DNA from 2 places in the Dietzia sp. CH92 genome. Region 1 is predicted to be linked to the other one. Evidence: predicted binding sites of a transcription regulator. Region 1 holds the regulator's gene; the other holds the start of a gene.
What was found. The regulator LexA, encoded in region 1, represses DNA repair genes until DNA is damaged. The targets are predictions, from matches to a motif close to CGAACANNTGTTCG.

Region 1 (4,429 bases):
GGCGTCGGCGCTCGCTCCGCGGGCGCGGCGTTGACGGCCTGGTTCGGCGACGGGGGCCGGGTGGCTCGTCGGCCGCGTCCAGCGGTCGGTGAGCCCGCCTCGTGTCAGCGGTTCGCGCGTCGTTCCTTCAGTGCCACGATTTCGCGTTCGAAGTCGTCGGCGGAACTGAACTGCTTGTAGACGGAGGCGAATCGCAGGTAGGCGACCTCGTCGAGGTCTTGGAGGGGGCCGAGGATCGCGAGGCCGATCTCGTGCGCGGGAACCTCCGAGGCACCGCGCGCGCGGACGGCGTCCTCGACCCGCTGGGCGAGGCGCCGCAGAGCGTCCTCGTCCACAGACCTGCCCTGGCAGGCGCGGCGCACGCCCCGGACGACCTTGTCCCGGCTGAAGGCCTCGGTGACACCATTGCGTTTGAGTACGGTGAGCAGCGGGGTCTCGAGGGTGGTGAAGCGATGCCCGCACTCCGGGCATTCCCGGCGGCGCCGGATGGCCTGGCCCTCGTCGACCGATCGTGAGTCGATCACCCGGGAGTCCTCGTTGTGGCATGTAGGGCAGTACATTCCCGTGTGGCCCTTCGTCGACCGGACGTCACGCCTCCCGGGTCGTGGCCCACGGGACGCGGGGACGGTTGACCACCGTCCCCGACTCATTCTAGGAGGCCGGTGTGCCGGTCACGCGTAGGCGGGCCCGCCGAGGAACGCGACGGCCAGCAGCACGATCACCCCGACCACGACACCGCAGGCCAGGAGCGCCCACGCGGGTACATCGTCGACCACCCCGGCCGGAGCCGACGACTCGATCCGACATGCGCGCACGCCCTCGGCGGATACCGGGCGGGCCTGCGCGGACCGCCGCGGGGACGGAGTCCGGGACGGAGCGGTGCCGACCACGGTCCCGCGGCCACCGCGGGCGCCACGCGTCGGTGAGGCGGCGTCCCGACGACCCGTCGGCCGCCCCGCCAGCCCTCCGGCGGTCCGCCCGCGAACCTGCCGATCCGCGGTTCGAGCGGCATCCGCCCGGACGTCGTCCGCGGGCTGGCCGGACGGGTGGTGGTCACCTTCACAGACCCCGGTCCACCGCATCGTGGAATCAGTGTGCGAGTGCAGTTCCAGAATGGTCATGTCCACTCCCTGATCGATACGGTGTGCGAAGTCCGTTCGCACATCCGTATGGCCAACTTTGTACATCTGTTCGAATCCGAACGTGACTAGAGTTGTACCACGCGGGTCCGACACAGTCACGATTCCCGGTGCGAATTCTTCGAACATGTGTGTGGCGCTCACCGCTCGAGGGCGTTAGGGTGTACACAGATGACAGCGTCGAACAATCATTCGCCGAAGGGACCCGAGATGCCGAAGCCCGACTTCGACTCACTGACCGACCGCCAGAAGAGCGTGCTGCTACACATCCACGACACGGTCAAGGAGCGGGGCTATCCACCGAGCATCCGCGAGATCGGTGACGCCGTGGGCCTACAGTCGACGTCGTCGGTCGCGCACCAGCTGCGCACCCTCGAGAAGAAGGGTTTCCTGACGCGGGACCCGCACAAGCCCCGTGCCGTCGACGTACACGGGGTGCCCGGGCAGAAGGGCCGGGGCAGGCGTTCGCCGACCAGCGAGGTGAGGCGACCCAGCGGGGCCGTCGAGCCGGTGTACGTCCCTGTTCTCGGTCGGATCGCGGCCGGCGGTCCCATCCTCGCCGAGCAGGCCGTGGAGGAGGTCTTCCCGCTGCCGTCCGATCTCGTCGGAACCGGGGACCTGTTCATGCTCCGGGTCGTCGGCGAGTCGATGATCGATGCGGCGATCTGCGACGGTGACTACGTCGTGGTGCGTCGTCAGAACGTGGCCGACAACGGCGAGATCGTCGCCGCGATGATCGACGGTGAGGCCACCGTGAAGACGTTCCGCAAGGACTCCACCGGGGTGTGGCTGCTCCCCCACAACCCGTCTTTCAGTCCGATCCCGGGCGAGCACGCGACGATCCTCGGCAAGGTGGTCACGGTCTTCCGCAAGCTCTGACGCCCCGGCCTGGCGACGACTGCGCCGCCTGACCCGCAGTGGGTCAGGCGGCGCGGTCGTGTCGGGTCGCCCGGTCAGGCGGCGCCGTCGCGGGGATCGTCGTCGATGACGAACTCCCGGAGCTCACCGGCGACCGAGGCGGGTAGCCGCACCACCAGACGCGTTCCCCGTGCGGAATGTTCCTCCTCCACCACCGCACCCTCCCCGTGCACGCGCGCCACGAGGTCACCGCGGGTGTACGGGATCTCGAGGGTGAGCTCGGTGTCTCCGGATGCCACGATCTGCATGATCCGCTCGAGCAGTTCGTCGACGCCCTGACCCGTCGCCGCGGACACGAACACCGCGTCCGGCAGGGCGTGGTGGAGTTCGGCGAGCACCACCGGGTCGGCGGCGTCGATCTTGTTGATGACCAGTAGTTCGCGCGGCCGCTCGGCGTTCTGCTCCTCGACCACCTCGTTGACCACCTTGCGGACCGCCTCGATCTGACGGAGGGGGAACGCGTCCGATCCGTCCACCACGTGGAGCAACAGCTCGGAATCGACCACCTCCTCCAGAGTGGAGCGGAACGCCTCGACCAGCTGGGTCGGCAGATGACGGACGAACCCGACCGTATCCGTGAACACCACCGACCGCCCGTCCGGGAGATCGGCCCGACGGGTGGTGGGATCGAGAGTGGCGAACAGCGCGTTCTGGACGAGGACACCGGCGCCGGTGATCCTGTTCAGCAGGCTCGACTTGCCCGCATTGGTGTAGCCGGCGATCGCGATGGACGGCACCGGCGTGGCACGCCGGCGGTAGCGCTTGGTGTCACGGGACTGCTTCATCCCCTTGATCTCGCGCCGCAGCTTCGCCATCCGTTCGCGGATCCGTCGCCGGTCCGTCTCGATCTTGGTCTCACCCGGGCCACGCAGACCGACACCGCCGTTGCTCCCGGCCCGGCCGCCGGCCTGCCGGGACAGCGATTCGCCCCACCCACGGAGGCGCGGGAGCATGTACTCCATCTGGGCCAGGGAGACCTGCGCCTTGCCCTCACGGCTGGTCGCATGCTGGGCGAAGATGTCGAGGATCAACGCCGTGCGGTCGATGACCTTGACGTTGACCGCCTTCTCCAGCGCGAGCAGCTGGCCGGGGGTGAGTTCGCCGTCGCAGATGACGGTGTCGGCACCGGTCGCGGCGATGACGTCCTTGAGGACGCTCACCTTGCCCGAGCCGATGAACGTCGCGGCGTCCGGCTTGTCCCGGCGCTGGATGAGCGCGTCGCAGACCTCCGAGCCCGCCGTCTCGGCCAATTGCGCGAGTTCGGCCATGGCGGCGTCGGCCTGGGCGGCGGACCCTTCGGTCCACACCCCCACCAGCACGACCCTCTCCAGGCGGAGCTGGCGGTATTCGGCGTCGTTGACGTCCTGGAGTTCGGTGGACAGGCCCGCCACCCGGCGCAGCGAGGATCTCTCCTCGAGCTGCAGTTCGCCGATAGAGGGGTCGAGGTCTCGTGTCGGCCGGTCAGCGGCCGTGTGATCAATAGTCATTCGCTGACATCATCTCACATCCGGGCCGATCGCGTCGTGGGAGCGGGCGTGTGATACGCGCCGCCGCGGAAACGGCCGTCAGCGACGAGTGCCGACGGGCCCGTCAGGGTCGACCCCCCGTCGCGGACGGTCACCTCGACCTCGCCGCCGGGAACCGACACGACGACCTCGCCCGTGCCCCGTCCGGCGTCGGCGAGGGCGGCGACAGCCGTGGCCACGATGCCGGTGCCGCACGACATCGTCTCCCCCGCCCCCCGCTCGTGAACACGCATCGTCACCCTTCCCGCAGACAGCGGGGTGGCGATCTCCACGTTCACACCGTGTGGGAAGAACTCGCGGTCGAACACCGGCGGGTCCCCCACCGGCAGGGCGGCGAGGGCCGCGGCGTCGAGCCCCGGGACGATGCAGGCCAGGTGGGGATTGCCCATGTCGACCGCGACGCCGGCGAAGGTCCGGCCCCCGAGTTCAGCCGAGGAGAGGCCGAGTAGCCGGGGCTCGCCCATGTCGACCCGGACCACGGCGGTGCCGCCCGCGTGCGAGGCGACCGTCGCGGGCCGCGGCCCGGAACGGGTGCCGACCGGGATCGTGCCGGCCTCGGCCCGTCCCGTGGCGACGAGGGCGTGGGCGAACACGCGGACACCGTTGCCGCACATCTCGGCGATCGACCCGTCCGCGTTGCGGTAGTCCATGAACCAGTCGGCGGACTCCACCCCGGTCGGCAGGGCCGGCAGGACCCCGCGGTCCACCAGCGCGCCGGCCGTGGCGATCCGGAGGACCCCGTCGGCGCCGATCCCACCGCGGCGGTCGCACAGCGCGCGGACCAGCACCTCGTCGAGGGCGATGTCCGCATGATCGTCGGGAAGGATCACGAAATCGTTGAGGGTG
Region 2 (4,429 bases), on a different contig from region 1:
ACACTATCGCCGCGTCGAGCGAGGCGACGGGGCCGGATCTCGATTCGATGTTCCGCGAGTCGATCGCCGGCTCGTTCCCCCAGGACCTCGAGGTGCTCGGGGTGGAGATCTCGGCCGACGGTTCCGAGGCGACTGCCACGGTGGAGTCCGAGTCCGACGGCGCGGGTCCGGAGCAGGTGCGGATGCGCGACGAGGACGGTGCGTGGAAACTCTGCCAGCCCGGCGTGGGGATGGGTTCGGTCCCGGAGGGCCAGCAGCCGGGCTGACCATCCCGGCCTGGTCACGGCAGCCGCCGGGGTCGCCGGGGCCACCGGGGGCACCGAGGTCGCCGAGGTCACCGGGGCCGCGTTCACTAGCCCGCTTCGTCCCGGTTGTTGCGGCCGCGGTTGCGGGTGCGGAGGGTGCGGTCGATGCCGGGTGGGTTGGTCAGGTGGCCGTCGTCGGTGATGAGGCGGTCGAGGTGTTGGCGCCAGGCGTGGTCGAGGATGCGGTCGCGGGCCTGGGCCAGGGGGCCGTGGGGCAGGGTGCGGTGTTCGTGGCCGGTTTCGGTGATGATGGTCAGCTCCCCGAGGGGGCCGGGTCGGTAGGCGCAGTGGCCGAAGGTTTTCTCCCGATGGTGTTTGCGACACAGGCACACCAGGTTCCATTCGGCGGTGGGTCCGCCCAGGTCGGGGCGTTGGTGGTCGAAGGCGATGACATGGTCGATCTCACAGTCGTGGGCGTCGACCGTGCAGCCGGGGTGGCGGCAGGTGCCGTCGCGTAGCCGGATCCGTTCGGCCAGGGCGGGGCTGACGCGGTACTTCAACGCCGCCTCGGGGCTGTCCTCGGTGCCGGGTTGGGGGTCGACCAGTTCGAACCGGATTGTGGCGTCGCCGCCGGAAAGTAGTTCTTCGCAGAGCCAGTCGAAGCTGGCGTAGGCGCCGGTGACGAACTCCACCCGGTTGGGCAGACCCTGGGTGATGCTGTTGACCACGGAGATGCGGATCGGCTGGTCGGTGCCCCACGAGACACCCAGCGGCGCACGATCGGCCGCGGCGTCGGCGGCCTCGGTGCTGCCTGCGGTGGCCGGGCCGGTCGCGCCGTCGTCGCCGGGGTGGTCGGGCAGGGGGTCGGCGATCTCGGTGGTGTTGGGATCGCCGAGGGCGACCAGGGCGTCGGCGCGGAGTTGGTCGCGGGTGCGGGGATGGCCGGTCTCGGCGGCGGCGCGGGCGGCGGCGTCGATGCGGCGGCGCAGTTTCTCGGCGTCCCCGGAGGGCAAGTGCGCCCACATGCTGGTCATGCCGTCGCGCTCGGGCCGGAATCTGACGGTGCGTTTCTCGGCGGCCGCGTCGACGGCATCGCCGGCCCCTGCAGGGTCGTGGCGCTCGCGGGAGGCGTCGACGGCGTCGTCCAGGGCGGTGCGGCTGGGCCGGTGCCCGCCGGCCAGGTCGCCGGTCAAGCGGGCCACGACATCGGATTCGACGCCACCGATGATGCCGTCGGGGATCTGGGCCAGGCGGCAGGCGGCGTCGATGGCCAACTGCTCGGGCAGTAGGCCGCGTTCGACGGCCTCGCGCAGGCGCGGCAGGCGCGTGTGGATCTGGACGCCGGCGGTGACCAGGTGGCCGGCGTGCCAGCCGGTCATCGCCAGCGCCGCGCTCAGGTGGTGGCGGGCCCGGTCGGCCGGGTCCAGGCGGGCGTGCGCGGGACGGGTATCGGTACCGGGCTCGCCGTGGGTGGCCTCATCCAGAGCCTTGAAGCTCTCGACCAGCAAGTGCGCGGCGTGGAGCCGGGTCGCCCCGGCCAGGTTCTGCGCCAGGGTCGCCGACCGCGCCACGTCGCTGAGCGCCGAGGCGTCCAACGACTCCAACGGCTCGTCCACCGCGCGCAGCGCCCCGAGGCCGAACACCCTCGTCGTCGTCGTATCCACCCCGGTCACCCCCCGCCCGCGCTGCAACTATTTCGAACTTGTGGTCGATTATACCAATGCCGCGGTGATCGCACAAGAGTTCGATATGCCCGCCGTTCACCACGCCCGTGGACGTCAGCGGCGCCCCTCCACCCGGGAGGGACGCCGCTGATGACGCGTGTGCGCGAGCGCGCGGAGGGGCGTCAGGCGCCCTGGGACTTGCCGGCCGACTTCAGGTCGTTGCACGCCTCGACGACGCGCTCGGACATCGACTGCTCGGCCTTCTTCAGGTACGACCGGGGGTCGTAGGTCTTCTTGTTGCCGACCTCGCCGTCGACCTTGAGGACGCCGTCGTAGTTGGAGAACATGTGCGCGGCGACGGGACGCGTGAAGGCGTACTGGGTGTCGGTGTCGACGTTCATCTTGATGACGCCGTAGCTCAGGGCCTCCTCGATCTCGCTCTTGGCCGAGCCGGAGCCGCCGTGGAAGACGAAGTCGAAGGGCAGGTCACCCTTGTTCAGGCCCAGCTTCTCGACCGCGACCTCCTGGCCCATCTTCAGCACCTCGGGCTTGAGCTTGACGTTGCCCGGCTTGTAGACGCCGTGGACGTTGCCGAAGGTGGCGGCCAGCAGGTAGCGCTGACCCGTGTTGCCGGCGCCGAGGGCGTCGATGGTGGCCTCGAAGTCCTCACGCGTGGTGTAGAGCTTCTCGTTGATCTCGTTCTCGACGCCGTCCTCCTCGCCGCCGACGACGCCGATCTCGATCTCGAGGATCTGCTTGGCGTTGGCCGTCTTCTCGAGGAGCTCCTTGGCGATCTCGAGGTTGCGGTCGAGCGGGGTGGCCGAGCCGTCCCACATGTGCGACTGGAACAGCGGGTTCTCGCCGCGGTCGACGCGCTCCTGCGAGATCTCGATGAGCGGGCGCACGAACGTGTCCAGCTTGTCCTCGGGGCAGTGGTCGGTGTGCAGCGCGACGAGGATGTCGTACTTCGCCGCCACCACGTGGGCGAACTCCGCCAGGGCCACCGCGCCGGTGACCATGTCCTTGACGTTCAGGCCGGAGCCGAACTCGGAACCACCGGTGGAGAACTGGATGATGCCGTCGGAACCCGCGTCCGCGAAGCCCTTGATGGCCGCGTTGATGGTCTCCGAGGAGGTGCAGTTGATCGCGGGGTACGCGAAACCCTCCCGGCGGGCTCGGTCGAGCATGTCCTTGTACTGTTCGGGAGTTGCGATGGGCATGTGTTCTCCTCCGGTATGTCGTTCCGTGCGACTGGCATCAGTCTGGGCGCCGGGGCCGCCTGCGACGGCCGGGCGCACCCCTCCAGCCTAGGCCAGCCCCACCTCGCGCACCCGCGAGCCGCGCGGCACCTCCCTCGACAGGGCGATATCGGGCCCGCCGCGCGACCCTGGCCATCCTCCGGGCCGCCGCGCCCCACCGGACCGCCGCGCCCCTCCGGCCCAGCCGATCACGCCCGGAGCAGGTCGGCGAACGCGGCGTCGGCCCGGGCCAGCGCGTCACGGTCAAACGTCGACGTGGACGCCATGATCTCGTCGGCGCCCGTCCGCTCGACCAGCGCCGCGAGGTCCGCCGCCACCTTCTCGGCGTCACCGTGGACGGCGGTGCCCATCCACTCCTCCATCCGCCGCAGCTGCTGGGGTCGGAACTTCCGGTCCAGCACCTCCTCGACCGACCGCAGCGGGCCGAAGGCCCCGGTCTCGCGGGACTCCGCCATCGCCCACGCCTCCGGCAGCAGCAGTTCCCGCGCGGCGGCGGTCGAGTCGGCGATCATCACCTCGAGACTCACCACCACATAGGGCGCCGCCGCCCGATCGCCGGGGACGAACGACTCGCGGTACCTCTCGAGCGGGGTGGGGTCGGCCAACAACCGCGGTCCCCCCACGACCACCGGCAGCCCGGCGCGCGCGGCGACCTCGAGACCGCGGCCGGTCGCCAGGACGAACACCGGCGGCGGGTTGTCCACGACCGGCAACGCGGTGACCGGCCCCCACCCGTGGAGGAAGTCCCGCACGGCGAGGATGTCGCGCCCGAAATCGTCGGTGTCGTACCTACTGACGCCGAGCGCCTCGCGGACCGGAGCGGTGAACCCGAGCGAGCGGCCGACGCCGAGGTCGATGCGACCCGGGTGCATCGCCTCGAGCGTGGCGAACTGCTCCGCGACGACGATTGGTCGGTGGTTGGGCAGCATCACCCCGCCGGAACCCAGGCGGATGCGCTCGGTGCGGGCGGCAGCGGCCGCGATGAGCAGCGGCGGGCTGCCACTCGCGATGCCGGGCACCGCGTGGTGTTCGGCGGTCCAGTAGCGGTGCAGCCCCAGGCGGTCGGCGTGTTCGGCGCGCCGGAGTGTCGACTCGACCGCCGAGGCGTGGGACTCGCCGTGACGGGTCCGGGACCGATCCAGCAGGGACAACCGGAGGGTGTCCGGCAGATCGGTGGGTGCCACGCCCCCACCGTAGCGCCGGGGCGGGAAACGAGGCGGGACCCAGCCCGCGACCAGCGAGGGGCCCAGCCCCGGGACCC

Region 2: the regulator LexA is predicted to act here: its motif matches at 1,943-1,956, upstream of RWK90_RS14340 (DUF222 domain-containing protein).

What each region holds. Positions count from the first base shown of each region.
Region 1 covers NZ_JAVHXC010000001.1:294,271-298,699, forward strand. The annotation lists gene hrpA (ATP-dependent RNA helicase HrpA) at 1-34, shown strand, start outside; gene nrdR (transcriptional regulator NrdR) at 105-560, opposite strand; gene RWK90_RS01420 (hypothetical protein) at 672-815, opposite strand; gene lexA (transcriptional repressor LexA) at 1,350-2,018, shown strand; gene hflX (GTPase HflX) at 2,093-3,544, opposite strand; gene dapF (diaminopimelate epimerase) at 3,559-4,429, opposite strand, start outside.
Region 2 covers NZ_JAVHXC010000007.1:80,865-85,293, reverse strand. The annotation lists gene RWK90_RS14345 (hypothetical protein) at 1-266, shown strand, start outside; gene RWK90_RS14340 (DUF222 domain-containing protein) at 353-1,909, opposite strand; gene fbaA (class II fructose-bisphosphate aldolase) at 2,092-3,129, opposite strand; gene RWK90_RS14330 (MsnO8 family LLM class oxidoreductase) at 3,357-4,352, opposite strand.